DNA from 4 places in the Streptomyces sp. NPDC002130 genome. Region 1 is predicted to be linked to each of the others. Evidence: riboswitches for the same ligand, from Rfam matches in the RefSeq annotation. Region 1 holds a riboswitch; each other region holds the start of a gene.
The links. Region 1 has a riboswitch for cyclic di-AMP ahead of ABT116_RS01065 (transglycosylase family protein). Riboswitches for the same ligand answer to the same signal wherever they lie in the genome.
Positions count from the first base shown of each region.

Region 1 (5,347 bases):
AGTACCAGGGACGGTCGGCCGCCCCCAGGTCGGTGCGCGACTGCCGCGCCGCGTGCGGGTCGACGACGATGAAGCCCGTCTCCCCCGGCATGACGTAGTGCAACCGCTGCCGGATCTGCTGTTCTGCGTACGCGTCGTCCTGCCAGCGCGCCTTCAGGTCGCGCAGCCGTTCGACGCGCTCGCGGGCCTGCTGCTGTTCGCGCTGGAGGTCGTCGATCTCGGCGCGCTGCGAGACGTACTCCCGCATCGGGTAGGCCAGGGCCACGATCAGCGAGCACATCACCAGCGCGAGCAGTGCGGCCCGGCCGGTCAGCCGCGAGCGGCGGGCCTGGCGCCTGGTCTGGGAGCGGTAGACCCGGGCCGCGGTCTGCTCGCCGAGCAACCGGATCCTGGTCGCGGTGGAGAACCGGTCCCGGTCCTTCACGGCCATCTGTCCGCCTCCCGCTCCACCGTCATACGCGCGTACGTCCCCGGACACGGTACGGGACCGAGTACGGGGACGTACGTACGACTGGCTAAGGCTTGACCCGGTAAGGGGTCAGCGCCGGGTCAGCCCTTGAAGCGCGGGAAGGCGCTGCGGCCGGCGTAGACCGCGGCGTCGTCGAGGATCTCCTCGATGCGCAGCAGCTGGTTGTACTTGGCGACGCGCTCGGAGCGGGCCGGGGCGCCGGTCTTGATCTGGCCGCAGTTGGTGGCGACGGCCAGGTCGGCGATGGTGACGTCCTCGGTCTCGCCGGAGCGGTGGGACATCATGCACTTGAAGCCGTTGCGCTGGGCCAGCTCGACGGCGTCCAGGGTCTCGGTGAGCGAACCGATCTGGTTGACCTTGACCAGGAGCGCGTTGGCCGCGCCCTCCTCGATGCCGCGGGCGAGGCGCTCGGGGTTGGTGACGAACAGGTCGTCGCCGACGAGCTGGACCTTGTCACCGAGCTTGTCGGTGATGGTCTTCCAGCCCTCCCAGTCGTCCTCGAACAGCGGGTCCTCGATGGAGACGAGCGGGTACGCGTCGACGAGCTCCGCGTAGTACTCGGTCATCTCGGCGGCGGAGCGGGTCTTGCCCTCGAAGGTGTAGGCGCCGTCCTTGTAGAACTCGGAGGCGGCGACGTCGAGGGCGAGGGCGATCTGCTCGCCGGGGGTGTAGCCGGCTTCCTTGATCGCCTCGAGGATGAGGTCGAGGGCCTCGCGGTTGGAGCCGAGGTTCGGGGCGAAGCCGCCCTCGTCGCCGAGGCCGGTGGCCAGGCCCTTGCTCTTCAGGACCTTCTTCAGCGTGTGGTAGACCTCGGCGCCCCAGCGCAGCGCCTCGGAGAAGGACTCCGCGCCGATCGGGGCGATCATGAACTCCTGGATGTCCACGTTGGAGTCGGCGTGCGAGCCGCCGTTCAGGATGTTCATCATCGGCACCGGCAGCAGGTGCGCGTTCGGGCCGCCCAGGTAGCGGAAGAGGGGGAGGTCGCTGGCCTCGGAGGCGGCGTGGGCGACGGCGAGCGAGACGCCGAGGATGGCGTTGGCGCCGAGGGAGCCCTTGTTGTCGGTGGCGTCCAGGTCGAACATCGCCTGGTCGATCAGGCGCTGCTCGGTGGCGTCATAGCCGACCAGCTCCGGGCCGATCTGCTCGATGACCGCGAGGACGGCCTTCTCCACACCCTTGCCGAGGTAGCGGTTCGAGTCGCCGTCGCGGAGCTCGATGGCCTCGAAGGCGCCCGTGGAGGCGCCGGACGGGACGGCGGCACGACCGGTGCTGCCGTCGTCGAGGCCGACCTCGACCTCGACCGTGGGGTTGCCTCGGGAGTCCAGGATTTCCCGGGCTACGACGACGTCGATGGACGGCACGAGCATCTCCTTCTTATGTGACGCGGGTACGCGGGTCACGTGGACCCGGCGAGGTGCGGAGCCTCGGTGGCTCGCGACATGAGCCTAACCGGCTCCGGGCGATCGGCCACCGGGTCGCCCACCCCATGGACAGAACCGAGAGTAAATTGTTTCCGAACGGAACAAAGCCGGTTGCCGAAAAAACCCCGCCCCGGCGCGTACGGGGGATGACGCACCGGGGCGGGGAGCACGTGGACCCTGAGGGTCCAAGCGGGCCGCTGCTTACTTCAGGTGCAGCTGCTGGCCCGTGTAGATGAGGTTGGCATCGTCGATGATGTCCTTGTTCAGCTGGAAGAGCTTCTCCCAGCCGCCCTTGACCTTCTGGTCCGCGGCGATCGAGCTGAGGGTGTCACCCTTGACGACCTTGTACTCGCCGTCACCCTTCTTGACCTTCTTGCCGGTCGGGGTGGTGACGGTCTTCTTGGCCGCCGGGCGCTCGTCGGAGCGGGAGGCCGGCTGCTGCTCGGTCTGGCGGGTCTCGGTGCTCTGCTGGCTCTGGGAGGAGCTGCCGGAGTCGCTCGAGGAGCCGCCACCGGTGTAGCCGACGCTCGACAGGCCCTTGCCGCAGACCGGCCAGGCGCCCTTGCCCTGGCTCGCCAGGACCTTCTCGGCGATCTCGATCTGCTGGGCCTTGGTGGCCTGGTCGGCGGTGGAGGCGTACTGGGTGCCGCCGTAGCCGGACCAGGTGGAGGCGGAGAACTGCAGACCGCCGTAGTAACCGTTGCCGGTGTTGATGGACCAGTTGCCGCCGGACTCGCACTGGGCGACCGCGTCCCACTCGGAGGCGGTGGCGGCGGAGGCGTTGCCGGCCGCCATCAGCGGGGCGGCGACGGCGGCGCCGGTGACACCGGCGATGGCGATGGCGCGAGTGGCCTTGGACGGACGGCGGTGCGTGCCCTTGCCGGAAAACAGCATGGAGAGATCCCCTCACCGACGCCTGCGAGGTGAGCTGTCGGGTTCGGGCCGGTTGAGTTGCCCGGCCGCGTCCCTCACGGGACACGGCTTCACCCCAAGCCCTTCCGGCACAACCGGCCGGTCGGGCACCTACCTTGGGTCCCCCGCTCCTGCCTACGGCGCTTGACGCGACGACTGTTCCCGTACGGCCGCTGGCAGGATTCGGCGTTGCGGCAGCCGGGGCTCGTGGTGACGAGCGATCACGACCGTAGACACGCGGTCCGCGGAATTTCAAAGACGATCAAGGCTTCTGAGATCTATCTCTCACCGGTCTTATACGGGACATTCGGCGCGAAACGTGACGTGAACTCACCCGGTTTCGGGGCGACTTCGACCGTCGTTTCCGCACTGCCCGAACAACTACTTCTCGTCCGCTTCGCCCTCGACCGTGAGCGCCTGACCGGGGTGGATGAGGTCCGGGTCGGCGCCGACCGCCTTCTCGTTGCCCTCGTAGAGGGCGTGCCATCCGCCGCTGACCCGAAGGGCGTCGGCGATGGACCAGAGACTGTCGCCGATTCCCACGATGTAGGCACCTTCGGACGCGTCGTCGGAACCCTCCTCAGCGGGCGCGGAGTGACGCCCCGTGGACTTCTCCGCACGGTCGCCGCCGGGCGCGCCGGTTTCGTCGGCGCTGGGACCGCGATGACGGCCGGAGCCGGCGTCGGTCGGCTGCGAGGAGTCGTCGCCCGGGCGGGCGTTGTCACTCTTGGAGGTGCCCGACGGGGCGCTGTCGGACTGCTTCTCCCGCGACGAGCCGGTGGATTCGGTCGACTTGTCCGTCTTGGCGGTTTCGTCCTTGGAGGCCGATGACGCGTCAGGCGATGAGGACGGAGAGGAAGAAGGACTGTCCGAGGGGGACGAGCCGAGCGAGTCGAGCAGGCCGGGCGAGTCGACCTCGCCGGACGAGTCGGACGAATCGGATGACCCGGACGAGTCCGACCCCTTGCCCTGCTCGAGGCCGGAGAGCAGTCCGCAGGTGCGCCACGCGCCGACTCCCTGGTCGGCGAGGATTCTCTCGGCCACGGCTATCTGCTGGGAGCGGCTGGCCAGGTCGGGGCTGGCGGCGTAGTCGAGGCCGCCGTGGTTCTCCCAGTCCTCCTGGGACAGCTGCAGGCCGCCGTAGTAGCCGTTGCCGCTGTTCTCGCTCCAGGCGCCGCCGGTCTCGCAGTCCGCGACCCGGTCCCAGGTCGTGCCGTCGGCCGCACTGGCGCCGGAGGCCCCTAGGAGCGGGATCGCGATGGCGGAGCCGGTCACTCCGGCCGCGACGAGGAGAGCCGGAGCCTGGCGGGGGCGACGGTGCCGACCGTTCCCGGAGAGCATACGGAGACCTTTCGCGCGACAGCAGTTACCGACGCGGCGTGAATCCCTCCGCGTTGATGGGTGAACGTATCGGCAGACGATCACTTGTCACAAGTTCATGCCGCGCAGATCACGTGAAGATCACAGGTCTGATGTTTCGTCACGTTCGGCTGCTGCTGCCGGTGCGAACTCCACGGGCAGCGTGCGCAGCCCGCGCATGATGAGGCCGCCGCGCCATCTCAGCTCGGCCGGATCCGCGGCGAGCCGGAGGTCCGGGAGGCGGGTGAGGAGGGTGGCGAGGGCGGTCTGGCCCTCCAGGCGGGCCAGCGGGGCGCCGAGGCAGTAGTGGATGCCGTGGCCGTATCCGAGGTGCTGGTTGTCGCGGCGTGAGAGGTCCAGTACGTCCGGATCGGCGAACCGCTCCGGGTCCCGGTCCGCGGCGGCCAGCACGACGAGGACGGGGTCGCCCGCCTCGATGCGCTGCCCGCCGAGAGTGAGGGACTGCGTGGCGAAACGCCAGGTGGCGAGTTCGACGGGGCCGTCGTAGCGGAGGAGTTCCTCGACGCCGGTCTCCAGGAGGCCGCTCTCCCCGGCGGCGAGGGACGCCTGGAGCCGGGCACGCTGCCCGGGGTGGGTGAGCAGCGCGTAGGTGCCGTTTCCGATCAGGTTGACGGTTGTCTCGAAACCGGCGAACAGCAGGATGAAGGCCATGGCCGCCGCCTCGTTCTCGGTGAGGTGCTCTCCGTGGTCGGATGCGCGGATCAGACCGGAGATGAGGTCCTCGCCGGGGGCGGGTTCGGCGGGCAGCGCCTCGCGCTTGCGGTGGATGAGGTCGGCGAGGTAGCCGCGCATCTTCTTCACCGACCGCGCCACGCCGCCCCTGGGGCCGCCCTGGTGACGGATCATCATGCCCGCCCAGTCGCGGAAGTCGTCCTGGTCCTCGCGGGGGACGCCGAGCAGGTCGCAGATGGCGTAGATGGGGAGCGGGAAGGCGAACTCGTGGATCAGGTCCGCGGATCCCTTCGCCGCGAAGCCGTCGATCAGAGTGTCGGTGAGCTCCTGCACCCGCGGGACGAACTCGGCGACCCGGCGGGGTGTGAACGCCTTGGACACCAGCCGCCGCAGCCGGGTGTGGTCCGGCGGGTCGATGTTCAGCAGATGCGTCATCAACTCGGCCTTGCGCTCGCCGGGGATGCCCGTCTTCCCCTTGGCGTGCGCCGGTTCG
Region 1 covers NZ_JBEOXI010000003.1:39,050-44,396, forward strand. Annotated here, with positions in the region: gene ABT116_RS01055 (FtsB family cell division protein) at 1-430, opposite strand, end outside; gene eno (phosphopyruvate hydratase) at 550-1,830, opposite strand; gene ABT116_RS01065 (transglycosylase family protein) at 2,092-2,784, opposite strand; cyclic di-AMP (ydaO/yuaA leader) riboswitch at 2,789-2,955, opposite strand; gene ABT116_RS01070 (transglycosylase family protein) at 3,184-4,143, opposite strand; gene ABT116_RS01075 (cytochrome P450 family protein) at 4,264-5,347, opposite strand, start outside.

Region 2 (5,347 bases), on a different contig from region 1:
TCTCGCCGAGGCCTGCCGGGAGCAGGGCGCCGGGCTGGTCGTCGACGACGCCCACGGACTGGGCGTCCTCGGTGACGGCGGCCGCGGCGCTCCGCACGCGGCGGGCCTCGCGGGCGCCGGCGACGTCGTCGCGACGGTCACGCTGTCCAAGTCGCTGGGCAGCCAGGGCGGAGCCGTCCTCGGCCCCGCGCGGGTCGTCGACCACCTGGTCAACGCGGCCCGGACGTTCATCTTCGACACAGGTCTCGCCCCCGCGGCGGCGGGTGCGGCCCTGGCGGCCCTGCGGCTGCTGCGCCGCGAACCGGAACGGGCGGCACGGGCCCGCGCGGTGGCGGGTGAACTGCACGCACGCCTGACCGCCGCGGGTCTGGAAGCGGTGCGTCCGGACGCCGCGGTGGTCTCGGTGCGCGCGCCCTCTCCCGAGGACGCCGTGAACTGGGCGGCCCGGTGCCGCACGGCGGGCCTGGCCGTGGGGTGCTTCCGGCCCCCTTCCGTGCCGGACGGCATCTCACGGCTCAGGCTCACCGCACGCGCGGACCTGACCGATCAGCAGATCGAACGCGCTGTACGGCTGATCGGCGAGACGCGGCCATGAGTCGGCGTGACACGGCCGTGCGTCGCACGATGACGGTCTGATCGAACGCGCCTGCAAGCGCCCGCCTGCATACGGTCTGATCGAACGCGCCTCAAGCGCCTACATGCGGTCCACCCCGGCCGCGAAGGCCGCCCAGCTCCCCGCAGAGAAGAGCAGCGCGGGTCCGGCCGGGTCCTTGGAGTCGCGCACGGCGAGCAGTCCGGCCCAGGGCGGGGCATCCGGACACCCGGTCTCGACGCAGTTGTTCGCGCCGGTGCTGTAGCTGCTGCGCAACCACCGCACACCGTGCAGTTCGATGCTTGAGGGGACGTGACGAGGCAGTGCACGCATGGTGCCTCCTTACGCGCCGGCGGCTGTCCCGGCGATGAAATCCAACGAGTCCTCGGGCGAAAGGGCGTGGATCTGAAGGGCGTCGAAGGCCTCCGTGTAGGCCTGGAGGTCTTCTTTCCGTTCGAGGTAGAGGCTACTCGTCAAGTGGTCGAGAACAACCACATCCAGATCAGAAGTGCTCGAAAATGAGAAGATAACGAAAGGGCCGGTGACGCCGATGTGCGCCCCTGCGGCGAACGGCAGCACCTGCAGGCGCACTTGCGGCAGACGCGCCGCCTCGACCAGCCGTTCCAGCTGGCGGGCCATGACTCCGGGCCCGCCCACCTCCCGCCGCAGCACCGCCTCGTCCAGCACCGCGCTGAGTCTCAGCGGGGGATCGGCGCGCAGCACGTCCTGCCGGGCCAGCCGTACCTCGACCAGCGTGTCGAGCCGGTCCTCAGGGAGCCCCTCCACCGCGGCCCGCGTCACCGCACGCGCGTACTCGGGTGTCTGGAGCAGGCCAGGGACGACGGTGGTCTCCAGCGTGCGCATCGCCCCCGCCTGGGACTCCAGGCTGATGAAGTCCCGGTAGGTCGGCGGCAGCACCCCCCGGTAGGCGTGCCACCAGTGGTGCCGACCACCGCTGTCCTCGGCGCCCGCCAACACCATGAGCAATTCGCGCAGTTGGGAGTCCGTCACACCGTAGGCGTCCAGAAGTAACCGCACATCGGCCGGTTTCACACCGCTCGTGCCCGTCTCGATCCGGCTGACCTTGGACTGGTGCCAGCCCACCAGCCGGGCCGCCTCACCGCTCGTGAGCCCCGCCCAGGAGCGCAGCTCACGCAGTTCGGCGCCCAGTTTCCGGCGGCGCACCGCGGGACCGTGCTGCATGGGCTCCTCCTTACTCCTTCGGAGCCACCCAAATACGGTCTCGCGTCGCAGAGTTCACCGCTTTGAGCGACAGATATATGCATATCTTGGTGGATCGCCGACCTTCAGGGGTGTTCTGGTGGCAGTCTGACGACGAAGCACCAGTCCGGGACCGTACTCGAACCATCCGCTCCGTGTCGGGCTACGGTCCCGTGGGAAAGGGACGACGTCGCCATGGCAGACCATCTGGAAGCATCCGTCACTCTGCCGAGCGATCCCGCCTCGGTCTCCGCAGCGCGTGCCTATGTGGTGAGCACGCTGGCGGAGTGGGGCCTGCCGCCGGACACGGACGCGTCCGACACCGTCCGGCTCATCATCTCGGAACTCGCCACCAATGCCGTCCAGCACACCTTCGGCCAGTCGCCCACCTTCACCGTGGACGTCGAGCTGGACCGCGACGAACAACTGCGCATCGGTGTCACGGACAGTCACCCGCGCTTCCCCAGACGCCTGCCCGCGGCCGTTCAGCAGGACAACGGCCGGGGCCTGGTCATCATCCGCTGGCTGACCGCCGAGTGCGGCGGCAGACTCCGTATCCGCCCGACCCGCGAAGGCGGCAAGACCATCTCGATCGAACTCCCGTGGGCCGTCCCGGTCCGGCCGGTGACGACGGCGGGCCAGCAGGAGCCGTAGCCGTCACAGCACGACCTGAAGGGCCTGAAGAACCTCCCCACCGGGCGCCCTCGACGCACCCCGGCCCGCGCGACCCACATCCGGCCACTCCCACGGCTCTGGGAAGCTCACTCCGCGCCTTGTGGCCCGCCGGAGCCCCCTGCCGTCACCGGTGCCGCGCCGACGCCTCCCGGTGTGCTGCCGCCCCTCGAAGCCCTGACGGCTGCCGGACAGTGCGCCGCAGCGGTGCGGGGATCCTGATGTCGGCTTCCTCCGGCTCCTCCCCGGTGGTCTCCCCGGCGCCGTCCCGTTCCCCGTGCCGCCCCGCCCGCCGCACCAGCCGAGGGAGCACCCCCCCACAGTCCGACGCAGACCAGGAAGGTCGCGGCGCCCGCCGCGATGCCACCGGTACGGCCCGTGGTCACGTCGACCACCAGCAGCACCGAACCGCTGAACGCGAACACCAGTACGCACAGACCGGTCGTGGCCAGGCGCGAGGAGACCTGCACTATGCGGGGCTTGGCGCCCTGCTGGAAGAGGGAGCGGTGCAGCGCGGCCGGCGCGGTGAAGAGCGCGGCGGCCAGGACCGCCAGCAGCAGCGTGGTGACGTAGGTGACGCGCTGGACCGTGTCGAGGTCCCCGAAGCGCGAGGTGAAGGCCAGCGACAGCAGGAAGGCGAAGAGGATCTGCACACCCGTCTGAGTGACGCGGAGTTCCTGGAGCAGCTCGACGAAGTTGCGGTCGGCGCGTTGCAGCGGAGTCTCGTTGCGCGCGGTGCAGGGACGGTGCTCGGCCATGACGTCACGGGTATCCACTTGCGCCCGTGTCACGCTCCGGCGTGCGGCGGCGCGTCAGGACGCCGCCGCACGCCGGGCGGATCACCTCACGCGCCCGTACCAGACGCTCTTGGTCCAGATCTTCTGCAGTCGCACCACGTCCCCGCTCTTCGGGGAGTGCCAGAGCTTGTTCTTACCCGCGTAGATACCGACGTGGTACACGTTGCTGCCCGAGTGGAAGAACACCAGGTCTCCGGCCTTGCGGTTCTTGGCGGAGATGTGGCGCGTCTTGTTGTACTGCTGGGCAGCCGTGCGGGGGAGCTTCTTGCCGGCCTTCTTGAACGAGTAGAGCGTGAGCCCGGAGCAGTCGAACCGGTGCGGTCCTATCGCCCCGTACTTGTAGGGCGATCCCTTCTTGGATGCCGCGATCTGGAGTGCCTTGGTCGCAGGTGTGGCTGCCGCGGCCTCGGAGGCGAAGCCGGGGGCCACGATCGAGCCGCCCACCGCGGCGATGGTGAGCGCCGAGGCCGTACCGGCTCGGGCCATGAGCGACGGGACACGATTGAGCGCAGTCATGCGCAACCCTTCGTCAGCCGCCTGTGAAGGATGACCTGTCGGATTCGGGCTGACAAAGTTGCCCGGCCGCTGACGCGGCTTCACCCCAAGGGCTGCTCAGGTCCGGTCATGGCGTGACCGTCCCGGCGACCCGTCGTGCTTGGGTCCTCCACTCCTGCCGATCCACTCCTGTCGACCGGTCATCCGGGCGGCGGCAGGACTCGGCGTCCGCCCGGATCGCCCCGCCACAGCGGCGGGGGCTTGTCGTCAAGCAGGGATCTTGGCGCATGACTGTCCGGATTTCCCAACGGAACCGGGGATTTGTGTTGTTACTCACCACTCACCCGTTCGGGTGGACACGTGTGCGTTCGCGCCACTGTCCACGGGTTCGCGGACCGCCGGACCAGCGACGGAATGTCCCATTCCGCCCCCGGGCCACGCGCGTTGCGCAACCGGAAGGGTCTCAAAATCGGCCTCCCGCCTACTCCGAACAGCGGTACGTCTTTTGGTCCGTTTCGACTCAGCTCCGGACGCTCCGCCGTCCGTCGGGCGTCCGGACCGATGGCTGCGCCTCAACTGACGGAATCCGGGGGCAGGGTGAGCCGGGCCGTGCGCCGCTCGCCGTCCAGTACGCGCAGCGCCCGGGCCAGGGTGTCGGCGTGCAGTTCCGTCTCGCCCCGCTGGTGCATCAGGGCCAGAGCGTCACGCAGCGCGGTCGCCTTGCCGACGAGGGCCTGGGCGGCGCGCAGCCCGCGGTAGGTGTCGCCGTCCCGGGCCGGGTTGATGCGGCCGAGCAGGTCGACCACGTCGAGGTAACGGTCGATCAGTTCGGCCTCGGCGCGGGTCAGGGCGGGCAGCGGCGGAAGTTCGGGCGGGAGCACCGGGGCCTCACTGCCCGGTCGGCGGGGCGAGGGTGGCCTTGCGGCTGGGGATGATCCCGTCGACCAGGCCGTACTCCACCGCCTCCTGCGCGGTGAGGACCTTGTCCCGCTCGATGTCCGCGCTCACCTGCTCCGGGGTGCGGCCCGTGTGCAGCGCGAGCATCTCCTCCATCCGGCTCCGGATGCGCGTCAACTCAGCCGCCTGGATGGCCAGATCGCTCGCCTGGCCCCGGATCGGCTCGGGCAGGGCCGGCTGATGGATCACCAGGCGCGCGTCGGGCAGCGCGAATCGCTTGCCGGGCGTGCCCGCCGCCAGCAGCACCGAGGAGGCGGCACCGGCCTGGCCCAGGAGAATCGTCTCCACATCGCAGGAGACGTACCGCATCGTGTCGTAGATCGCCGTCATCGCATGGAAGCTGCCGCCGGGAGAGTTGATGTAGAGCGAGATGTCGCGCTCCGGGGCCTGGTGCTCCAAGTGCATGAACTGGGCCATCACATCGTTCGCCGAGGTCTCGTCCACCGGCGCCCCGAGGAAGACGATCCGCTCCTCCAGGAGCTTCGCGTACGGATCCATCGTCCGTTGCCCGGACGCCGTGCGTTCGGTGAACTCGGGCAGCACGTAGCGGGCGGACGGTCGGGTCATGGCGAACCCCTCCTCGCGGGCAGAGCTGTCTCCGGCGACAGCCGTC
Region 2 covers NZ_JBEOXI010000067.1:26,207-31,553, forward strand. Annotated here, with positions in the region: gene ABT116_RS15595 (8-amino-7-oxononanoate synthase) at 1-595, shown strand, start outside; gene ABT116_RS15600 (DUF397 domain-containing protein) at 695-925, opposite strand; gene ABT116_RS15605 (helix-turn-helix domain-containing protein) at 935-1,795, opposite strand; gene ABT116_RS15610 (ATP-binding protein) at 2,009-2,467, shown strand; gene ABT116_RS15615 (DUF6328 family protein) at 2,575-3,243, opposite strand; gene ABT116_RS15620 (C40 family peptidase) at 3,325-3,798, opposite strand; cyclic di-AMP (ydaO/yuaA leader) riboswitch at 3,802-4,001, opposite strand; gene ABT116_RS15625 (hypothetical protein) at 4,350-4,658, opposite strand; gene ABT116_RS15630 (ATP-dependent Clp protease proteolytic subunit) at 4,666-5,301, opposite strand.
Region 2: it holds a riboswitch for cyclic di-AMP, as region 1 does, so the genes downstream of both, ABT116_RS15620 (C40 family peptidase) here and ABT116_RS01065 (transglycosylase family protein) in region 1, are expected to answer to the same signal.

Region 3 (5,347 bases), on a different contig from region 1:
GCCCCACAGCCCCTGATGATGTTGCCGCCTGGTCGCACCTGGTCGGGCTTGTTCGAATATGTGAGGGCATGATGCTGGACATCTCCGAAGACGGTCGTACATGGGTGCTCTCCGGGCCGGCCAGCAGCTACGCCGTCCATGTCACCGACCGGGACGAGCTGCTGCACCTGCACTGGGGCCCCCGTATCGGCCTGGCCGACGCCGAGGCCCTCGCCGTCCGGCCGCTGCCGGACTACTGGCCCTTCGAGTCCCCGCTCGACGGACGCGAGGAGTATCCGGTCGAAGGCGGCCCCCGCTTCGTCCGCCCCGCCCTGTCCGTACGCACGGCCGAGCGGCGCGGCACCGAGTGGGCTTACGAGGGGCACGACGCCGAGGACGGCGAGCTGAGACTCCGGTTCCGTGACGGCGACCTGGCCGTCACCCTGCACTACCGGATGCGCCCCTCGGCGGATGTCGTCGAGCGCTGGGTGACGCTGGACAACCAGGGGCCCGCCGTCGAGCTGCTGCGCGCCGACTCCGCCACCTGGACCCTGCCCGACCGCGACACCTGGCGTCTGTCCCAGCTGCACGGCCGCTGGGGCGCCGAGTCCCGGCTGACCCGCTCCGGACTCACCCACGGCGAGAAGGTCATCGGCAGCCGTCGCGGCCACACCTCCCACCAGCACCTGCCGTGGGTCGCCCTCGACACCGACGCCACCGAGGAGCGCGGCGAGGTCTACAGCTGCGCCCTGGGCTGGTCCGGGTCCTGGCGCATCGCCGTGGCCCAGCTCCCGGACGCGCGCGTGCAGATCACCGGCGGCGCCGGCTACGACGACTCCGGACTGCTGACGCTCGGCACCGGGGAGTCGTACACGACCCCCGTCTTCGCCGGGCTCTTCAGCGACGGCGGATTCGGCGGGGCGAGCCGCGCCTGGCACGCCTACCAGCGGGCGTACGTGATCCCGGACGCCGGCCGGGACCGGCCCGTGCTGTTCAACTCCTGGGAGGCCACCGAGTTCGACATCTCCGAGGAGCAGCAGCGGGAGCTCGCCGAGCGGGCCGCCGCCATGGGAGTCGAGCTGTTCGTGGTCGACGACGGCTGGTTCGGGGCGCGCACCAGCGACCGGGCCGGGCTCGGCGACTGGACCCCCAACCCCGACCGCTTCCCGGGCGGGCTGAAGCCGCTCGCCGACCATGTGCACGGCCTCGGGATGCAGTTCGGGATCTGGGTCGAGCCGGAGATGGTCAACCCGGACAGCGACCTGTACCGCGCGCACCCCGACTGGGTGCAGTACCAATCGGGACGAAAGCGGACGGAGTTCCGCAACCAGCTGGTACTCAATCTCGCCCGGGAGGACGTCCGGGAGTACCTGTGGGAGCAGCTCGACGGGCTCCTCTCCAGTGCGCCGATCGACTACGTGAAGTGGGACTTCAACCGCTGCTTCACCGACGCCGGCTGGCCGGACGACGCCTACCCGCAGCGGTTGTGGGTCGACCACGTGCACGGCCTGTACGCCCTGCTGGACCGGCTGCGGGCCGCCCACCCGGGGGTGGCCTTCGAGTCCTGCTCGGGCGGCGGCGGGAGGATCGACCTCGGTGTGCTGAGCCGCACGGACCAGGTGTGGACCTCGGACAACACCGACCCCCTCGACCGGCTCGCCATCCAGCACGGCTTCAGTCAGATCCATCCGGCCCGGGTCATGGCCGCCTGGGTCACCGACAGCCCGAACGCCATGCTCAACCACCGGGCCAGCTCGCTGCGGTTCCGGTTCGTCAGCGCCATGGCCGGGGTGCTCGGGGTCGGCGGCGACCTCACGAAGTGGACGCCGGAGGAGCTCGCCGAGGCGGCGCAGTGGGTGGGGCTCTACAAGGAGATCCGGCCCGTGGTGCAGCGCGGCGACCAGTACCGGCTGCGGCCTCCGGAGGGCGGGCTGAGCGCCGTCCAGTACGTCCTCGGCGAGGAGACCGTCGTCTTCGCCTGGCTCCAGGCGCAGCGCTACGGCGAGCCCGTTCCGACGCTCCGGCTGCGCGGCCTTGACCCGACAGAATCGTATGAATGCCCTGAAACGGGCGAAGTTCACCGAGGGGCCGTGCTGCTTCACCATGGACTGCGGGTCGGTTTGCGCGGGGATCTGGACGCCGCGATCGTCCGCCTTAAGCGGAAGTAGTCATTGTGTCCGAATAGGGAATTTTAGCCGCTTAGGGATAACGTGCCCCGATCGTAAAGGAGATGAGGTCGGGGTGCGTGACCATCGTCATATTCGTGACGATGTGCTGTCGCCATGTTCACGTAATCTCCGTAATTTTCAGGGCCATTGAGTGGAGCGGGGGATCGGTGATCCACGCTCGGTGACGGCATATGTGGCGACGCGTCAAGAAAAACACCGTCACAGGCAACCGCAAGCTTGTCCTATTGCGTCGTGGTCGCTTACGTTCCACACCAATCCGGACGGACGCCTAATCCTGCCGCCGCCCGGAGCCCGCACACACTGACCCGACGTACGGCAGGAGCGGGGGACCCACAGGTAAGACGCCTGTTCCGGTTCCCGGAACGGCTTGGGGTTAAGCCGCGCCACGGCGCGGCCGGGCATCTCCAGCCCGCACCCGACAGCTCACCTCGCAGGCGACGGAGAGGAATTCGCCATGCCCGCGAAGGGTAAGCACCGCCGCCCCAAGACCCAGCGTTTCACCCGCTCCATCGCCGTCGCCGGAACCGGCGGGGCCGCCCTCGCCCTGCCGCTCATGGGGGCCGCCGGCGCTCACGCCGCGACCCCGCAGTCGGCTCCGGAAAAGGCCGTCCAGTCCGCTCCGGCCGCCGAGAAGAAGGCCGCAGGAAAGGCCAACGGCGCCAGCACGTACACCGTGAAGGCCGGCGACTACCTCGCGAAGATCGCCGACGACCAGAACGTCAGCGGCGGCTGGAAGAAGCTCTACGCGGACAACCGTGACGCCGTCGGCTCCGACCCGTCGCTGATCCACCCGGGCCTGAAGCTGTCGATCGGCAAGAAGGCCGCGAGCGCGCCGAAGTCCTCGGCCCCGTCCGCGCCGAAGGCCTCTGCCCCGAAGGCCTCGGCCCCGAAGCCGTCCGCCGCCGATTCGGCCCCGAAGGCCGAGACCGCCGCGAAGCCGGCCGCCGCCAAGCCCGCCGCCGAGAGCAACGCCGGCGGGTACGCCCTCCCGGTGGACGGTGCCACCGTCGGCACCCCGTACCGCATGTCCGGCAGCATGTGGTCCAGCGGCTACCACACCGGTGTCGACTTCGTCGTCCCGACCGGCACCTCCCTCAAGGCCGTCGGCGCGGGCACGGTCGTCTCCGCCGGCTGGGGCGGCGCCTACGGCAACCAGGTCGTCATCAAGCTGAACGACGGCTACTACGCCCAGTACGCCCACCTGTCCCAGCTCTCCGTGTCGGCCGGCCAGACCGTGACCGCCGGGCAGCAGGTCGGCCTGTCGGGCGCCACCGGCAACGTGACCGGACCGCACCTGCACTTCGAGATCCGCACCACGCCGGACTACGGCTCGGACGTGGACCCGGTCGCCTTCCTGCGCTCGCACGGCGTCTCCGTCGGCTGACCCACCGCACGACCACCTGCCTGACACGCGACCGAAGGCCGGACCCCGATCCCCGGGTCCGGCCTTCGGTGTGAGCGCGTGCCGTCGCTCGCCCCAAGGGATCGACAGGCGGCGGCAGTTGGGACAGAGTGATCACGGCCGGAGTGCAAGCGCTTTCCAGAGCCTTCCCGGCGGATCCCGAGGAGTGGTGTCACCGTGCCGACCACCCGCAGAGCGTTCGGAGCCCTGGCCGCCGGAGCCGCCCTGGCGGCCCTCGCCCCCACGGCCCCCGCGCACGCCGCGTCCCCGCACCGCCGTCTCATCGCACGCGACGACTTCTGCCACGGGCTCGGGCAATGGGCGGCCGAACTCCAGGACGGCGGCACCGTCACCGCCTCACGCGGCACACTGGAGATCGACGTACCGAGCGGCGCGACCGTGTGGTTCAGGCAGCGGCTCGAGGGGCCCTACGTGCTCGAATACACCGCGACCCCCGTCTCCGAGGGCGGCGTCAACGACCGGGTCTCGGACCTCAACAACTTCTGGAACGCGACCGACGTGCGCTCGCCGGACGACCTCTTCGCGACACCGCGCGGCGGAGCCCTCGACGAGTACGACCACCTCACGACGTACTACGCGGGCTACGGTGCCAACTACAACACCACGACCCGGCTGCGCCGCTACGTCGGCGAACCCGGCGTCCGTCCCCTGGTCTTCGACTACACCGAGCCGCTGCTGGTGCCGGGCGAGCCGAACCGGGTGCGGATCGTGTCCGACGGTTCCATGGTCCGATGGTGGAACAACGGGCGGCTCGTCTTCGACCACACCGATCCGCAGCCCTACACCGGTGGCCATTTCGCCTTCCGGACCGTCTGGAGCCACTTCCGGATCAGTGGATTCCGGGTCTGGCGGCTCACCCCGAAACATCCCTGACAAGCGGGGTATTCCGGAGTTGGCGAACACTTTAGGAGTGGCTTATATCACCGCCCGTCAACCCTTTCCTACGGTCGCGTAGGTCACATTCGAAGGTGAATCATGGGCTGCTGTGGCAGACGATTCGAAGAGTGACAGCAAAGCAGTGATCGGGTCGTACGTGGCGGTGGGGGACAGCTTCACCGAGGGCGTCGGCGACCCCGGCCCCGACGGGGCGTTCGTCGGCTGGGCCGACCGGTTCGCGGTCCTGCTCGCCGACCGCAGGCCCGAGGGCGACTTCCGGTACACCAATCTCGCCGTACGCGGAAAGCTCCTCGACCAGATCGTGGCGGACCAGGTTCCGCGGGCCGTCGGCATGGCCCCGGACCTCGTCTCGTTCTGCGCCGGGGGCAACGACATCATCCGGCCCGGCACCGACCCCGACGAGGTGGCCGAGCGCTTCGAGCGGGCACTGGTCCAACTCACCGCCGTGTCCGGCACGGTGATGGTGACGACCGGGTTCGACACCCGCGGCGTGCCCGTGCTCAAGCATCTGCGCGGCAAGATCGCCACGTACAACGGACACGTCCGGGCCATCGCCGACCGGTACGGCTGCCCCGTGCTCGACCTGTGGTCCCTGCGCAGCGTGCAGGACCGCCGGGCCTGGGACGCCGACCGGTTGCACCTGTCGCCCGAGGGGCACACACGCGTGGCGCTGCGCGCGGGCCAGGTGCTCGGCCTCGACGTGCCGGCCGACCCCGAGCAGGCGTGGCCACCACTGCCACCGCGCGGCGCTCTCGACATGCGGCGTGACAACGTCGCCTGGGCACGCGAGTTCCTCGTGCCGTGGATCGGGCGCCGGCTGCGCGGGGAGTCCTCGGGCGACCATGTGACGGCCAAGGGG
Region 3 covers NZ_JBEOXI010000094.1:17,988-23,334, forward strand. Annotated here, with positions in the region: gene ABT116_RS19350 (alpha-galactosidase) at 72-2,147, shown strand; cyclic di-AMP (ydaO/yuaA leader) riboswitch at 2,464-2,618, shown strand; gene ABT116_RS19355 (peptidoglycan DD-metalloendopeptidase family protein) at 2,623-3,552, shown strand; gene ABT116_RS19360 (DUF6250 domain-containing protein) at 3,748-4,464, shown strand; gene ABT116_RS19365 (SGNH/GDSL hydrolase family protein) at 4,610-5,347, shown strand, end outside.
Region 3: it holds a riboswitch for cyclic di-AMP, as region 1 does, so the genes downstream of both, ABT116_RS19355 (peptidoglycan DD-metalloendopeptidase family protein) here and ABT116_RS01065 (transglycosylase family protein) in region 1, are expected to answer to the same signal.

Region 4 (5,347 bases), on a different contig from region 1:
CCTCGCCGACGACCCGGGCGCACTTGACGTACCCGCGCTCGGGACGCAGGCCCATCTCGCTCATCTGGTAGACGATGCGGCGGTGCACCGGCTTGAGGCCGTCGCGTGCGTCCGGCAGGGCGCGGGAGTAGATGACCGAGTACGCGTACTCGAGGAAGGAGCCCTGCATCTCGTCGACGACGTCGATGTCGAGGATCCGCTCCTCGTACGAGTCGTCGGGCGGCGGGGTCTTCGTGCTGCGGCGGGCCATCGCTGCCGGCTCCTCCTGTTACTGGTCGCTCGCCTACAAGGCGTTCATGCGCTGACGAGACACCGACCGTACTCAGCCCTTCGGGCCTGCGCGCGCTCGCCCTCTCGTCACCGACCGCCCCTGCGGCTCGCTCATGCTGCTGCGATCCGGATCTGACGCCGACCATTGTGGACCGCCGCACTGACAACCGGGACCAGGACCCAGGTCCGGGCCGCATCCCGCGCTCTCGGGCCCAGGTCGCCGCCGGGAACTTCACCAGGGCTCCGCACGCTTGCATACAGTGGCAGGACCGGCAGGAATCCGCGGTCTGAACAACCGCTCCGCGAGCGAAGGGACGTACATGCCCATGGGTCACACGGCCACAGCCCAGGCAGGCTCCGGGGGCCTGACAGCGACCGAGCACCGCCTGGCCAACGGCCTGCGCGTGGTGCTCTCCGAGGACCACCTGACCCCGGTCGCGGCGGTGTGCCTCTGGTACGACGTCGGCTCACGCCACGAAGTCAAGGGGCGTACCGGCCTGGCTCACCTTTTCGAGCACCTGATGTTCCAGGGTTCCGCGCAGGTCAAGGGCAACGGTCATTTCGAGCTCGTCCAGGGCGCGGGCGGCTCGCTGAACGGCACGACCAGCTTCGAGCGGACCAACTACTTCGAGACCATGCCCGCCCACGAGCTGGAGCTCGCGCTCTGGCTGGAGGCCGACCGCATGGGCTCGCTGCTGGCCGCGCTCGACGACGAGTCGATGGAGAACCAGCGCGACGTCGTCAAGAACGAGCGCCGCCAGCGCTACGACAACGTGCCCTACGGCACCGCCTTCGAGAAGCTGACCGCCCTCGCCTACCCGGAGGGCCACCCCTACCACCACACCCCGATCGGCTCGATGGCCGACCTGGACGCGGCGACCCTGGAGGACGCGCGCGCGTTCTTCCGCACCTACTACGCGCCGAACAACGCCGTGCTCTCCGTGGTGGGCGACATCGACCCGGAGCAGACCCTCGCCTGGGTCGAGAAGTACTTCGGCTCCATCCCCGGCCACGACGGCAAGCCCGCCCCGCGCGACGGCTCGCTGCCGGAGACGATCGGCGAGCAGCTGCGCGAGGTCGTCGAGGAGGAGGTCCCGGCCCGTGCCCTGATGGCCGCCTACCGGCTGCCGCACGACGGCACGCGCGCGTGCGACGCGGCCGACCTGGCCCTCACCGTCCTCGGCGGCGGCGAGTCCTCCCGCCTGTACAACCGGCTCGTGCGCCGCGACCGTACGGCCGTGGCGGCCGGCTTCGGCCTGCTGCGGCTCGCCGGGGCGCCCTCCTTGGGGTGGCTGGACGTGAAGACGTCCGGTGACGTGGAGGTTCCGGTCATCGAGACCGCCATCGACGAGGAGCTCGCCCGGTTCGCCGAGGAGGGCCCCACGGCCGAGGAGATGGAACGCGCCCAGGCCCAGTTGGAGCGCGAATGGCTGGACCGGCTCGGCACGGTCGCGGGCCGCGCCGACGAACTGTGCCGGTACGCCGTGCTGTTCGGCGACCCGCAGCTCGCCCTGACCGCGGTCCAGCGCGTGCTGGAGATCACCCCGGAGGAGGTCCAGGAGGTCGCCAAGGCCCGCCTGCGGCCCGACAACCGCGCGGTGCTCGTCTACGAGCCGACCGCCCCCGAAGCCCCCGCCGACCAGGACGAGAACGAGGAGGCGGCCCGGTGACCGAGCTCGCCACGATGGACTTCCACCCCCGGCCGCAGGCGGGCGACGCCAAGCCGTGGGCCTTCCCGGCCCCCGAGCGCGGCTCGCTCGGCAACGGCCTCACGGTGCTGCGCTGCCACCGCCCCGGCCAGCAGGTCGTCGCCGTGGAGGTGCTGCTCGACGCCCCGCTGGACGCCGAGCCCGCCGGCCTCGACGGCGTGGCCACGATCATGGCCCGGGCCTTCTCCGAGGGCACCGACAAGCACTCCGCCGAGGATTTCGCCGCCGAGCTGGAGCGCGCCGGCGCCACCCTCGACGCGCACGCCGACCACCCCGGTGTCCGGCTCAGCCTGGAGGTGCCGGCCTCCCGGCTCGCCAAGGGACTGGGCCTGGTCGCCGACGCCCTGAGGGCCCCCGCGTTCGCCGACAGCGAGGTCGAGCGGCTGGTCGCCAACCGTCTCGACGAGATCCCGCACGAGCTCGCCAACCCCTCGCGCCGGGCCGCCAAGGAACTGTCCCGGCAGCTGTTCCCGGCGGACTCGCGCATGTCGCGGCCGCGGCAGGGCACCGAGGAGACCGTCGCCGCCATCGACTCGGCGGCCGTACGCGCCTTCTACGAGAAGCACGTCCGCCCCGCCACGGCCACCGCCGTGGTCGTCGGGGACCTCACCGGCATCGACCTCGACGCCCTGCTCGGGGACACGCTGGGCGCCTGGACCGGCTCCCCGGCCGAGCCGCGGCCCGTGCCGCCGGTGACCGCCGACGACACCGGCCGGGTCGTCATCGTGGACCGCCCGGGCGCCGTCCAGACGCAGCTGCTGATCGGCCGGATCGGCCCGGACCGGCACGACCGCGTGTGGCCCGCGCAGGTGCTCGGCACCTACTGCCTCGGCGGCACCCTCACCTCCCGCCTGGACCGCGTCCTGCGGGAGGAGAAGGGCTACACCTACGGCGTACGGGCGTTCGGCCAGGTCCTCAGGTCCGCCCCCGACGGCACGGGTGCGGCGATGCTCGCCATCAGCGGCTCCGTGGACACGCCCAACACCGGCCCCGCGCTGGAGGACCTCTGGACGGTGCTGCGCACCCTCGCCGCCGAGGGGCTGACCGACGCCGAGCGGGACGTCGCCGTGCAGAACCTGGTCGGCGTCGCGCCGCTGAAGTACGAGACGGCAGCGGCCGTCGCGAGCACGCTGGCCGACCAGGTCGAGCAGCATCTGTCCGACGACTACCAGGCCACGCTGTACCGGCAGCTCGCCACGACCGGCACCGTGGAGGCCACCGCGGCGGCCGTCAGCGCCTTCCCGGTGGACCGGCTGGTGACCGTCCTCGTCGGTGACGCGGCGCAGATCAAGGCGCCTGTCGAGGCGCTCGGCGTCGGCGAAGTCACCGTCGTCGCCGCCGAGTAGCGGCACGCGCGCTCAGGGGCCCTGGATGTCTTCGAAGGCACCAGGGCCCCTTTATGCCCGAATTGGGATGGGAGTTGCCTGTCTGCCCTGTGGGATGCGCTACAAACACCGGGATTCGTTTGGGAATTGAAAGTGGCGCCGCTTAGCGTCGTCCGGGCTGTTCGTCAGGCAGTGCGCCGCACCCGCGGCACCGGACAGTCATCGCCGAGTCCCCGTACGGCGCGAGCCAGGGGAGCCGGGGACCCACCGCAGTCCCTGGGGTGAATCGGACGCCCGCGCGTGCCGCGAGGGAGTCCGTAGGAGACCTTCCTGCTCCGAACCCGTCAGCTAACCCGGTAGGCGAGAGGGAAGGAAAGGACCAGCCACCACATGGCGTTCACTCGCGCCACCGGGAAGCACCGTCGTCCCAGCAGGATCCAGCGCCGCACCGCCCGCGCGGCGGGTGTCGCGGCCCTCGCCACCACCGGCGTGATCGGCACCGTGGCGGCCCCCGCGGCCTTCGCCGCCGAGCCCAGCGCCGAGCAGACCGGCCTCACCCCGGTCGTCACCATGGGTGACACCGTGGCCCAGCAGATCGACGCCCAGGCCGTCGCGCAGCAGCAGGCCGCCGACGAGGCCGCCGCCAAGCAGAAGGCCGAGGAGGCCGCCCGCAAGCGCGCCGCCGAGGTGGCCGAGAAGGCCAAGGCAGCGGCCGAGAAGGCCCGCGAGGTCAAGGAGCGCGCCGCCCGCGAGGCCGAGCGCAAGCGCCTCAACGCCTACGTGGCCCCGATCTCCGGCTCGTACGTCTCCACCGGCTACAAGGCCAGCAGCGGCCTGTGGTCCTCCGGCAGCCACACCGGTGTCGACTTCCACGCCGCCACCGGCACCTCCGTCCACGCGGTCGGCGCGGGCACCGTCGTCGAGGCCGGCTGGGGCGGCTCCTACGGCAACCAGATCGTGATCAAGATGAACGACGGGACGTACACCCAGTACGGCCACCTGTCCTCCATCGGCGTCTCGGTGGGCCAGCAGGTCACCCCCGGCCAGCAGATCGGCCTGTCCGGCGCGACCGGCAACGTCACCGGCCCGCACCTGCACTTCGAGGCCCGTACGAGCCCCGAGTACGGCTCGGACATCGACCCGGTCGCCTACCTCCGCTCGCACGGCGTCGGCGTCTGACCGGAACCACTCCGCCGTCTCCCAGGCCCCGGCTCCCCGAGCCGGGGCTTTCGGCGTTTCCGGGTGCCCGCTGTCCAAAAAATATCCCCGGATTCCCGCCTGCCGTCGGAAATTCCCGCTCATTGCAATAGAGTCACGGAAAGCGCGCCGCTCGTCGGCGTTTCACGGGGATTAAGCGGAGGTCGGTCATGCGTATTCCCGCGCACTCGGTGTGCACGGCCATCCGGGACGACATCGTCGCGGGTGTCCACGCACGCGGCAGCCGGCTCACCGAGGAACTCCTCGCCCGCCGCTACGGCGTCTCGCGGGTGCCCGTCCGGGAGGCGCTGCGCACGCTGGAGGCCGAGGGCTTCGTGGTGACCCGCCGGCACGCGGGCGCGTGCGTGGCCGAACCCACCGAGCAGGAGGCCGGTGACCTGCTGGAGATGCGGATGCTCCTGGAGCCGCTAGGTGCGGCCCGCGCCGCCCAGCGCCGCACCGAGGCGCACCTGAAGGTCCTGCGCGGCCTGGTCCGGCTGGGCCAGGACCGGGCCCGTCGTGGCAACAGCGACGACCTGCGCTCCCTGGGCGCCTGGTTCCACGAGACGCTCGCCCAGGCCTCCGGCAGCCCCGCCCTGACCTCGATGCTCACCCAGCTCCGCCACAAGATCACATGGATGTACGCCGTGGAGGCGCCGCTCAGCCCGGTGGAGTCCTGGACGGAGCACGGCGCGATCGTGGACGCGGTGGCGCGCGGGGACGGCGAGCGCGCGCGGGCGGTCACGGCGCTGCACACCGAGCGCGCGACCGGCGCGCACCGCCTGCGCCTCGGCTCCGCCGAGGAACGCGCCGACCGTGTGAGGAACTCGCAACATCCCGTAAACA
Region 4 covers NZ_JBEOXI010000011.1:7,306-12,652, forward strand. Annotated here, with positions in the region: gene ABT116_RS03485 (DNA gyrase/topoisomerase IV subunit A) at 1-250, opposite strand, end outside; gene ABT116_RS03490 (M16 family metallopeptidase) at 597-1,940, shown strand; gene ABT116_RS03495 (M16 family metallopeptidase) at 1,937-3,325, shown strand; cyclic di-AMP (ydaO/yuaA leader) riboswitch at 3,518-3,682, shown strand; gene ABT116_RS03500 (M23 family metallopeptidase) at 3,695-4,483, shown strand; gene ABT116_RS03505 (GntR family transcriptional regulator) at 4,672-5,347, shown strand, end outside.
Region 4: it holds a riboswitch for cyclic di-AMP, as region 1 does, so the genes downstream of both, ABT116_RS03500 (M23 family metallopeptidase) here and ABT116_RS01065 (transglycosylase family protein) in region 1, are expected to answer to the same signal.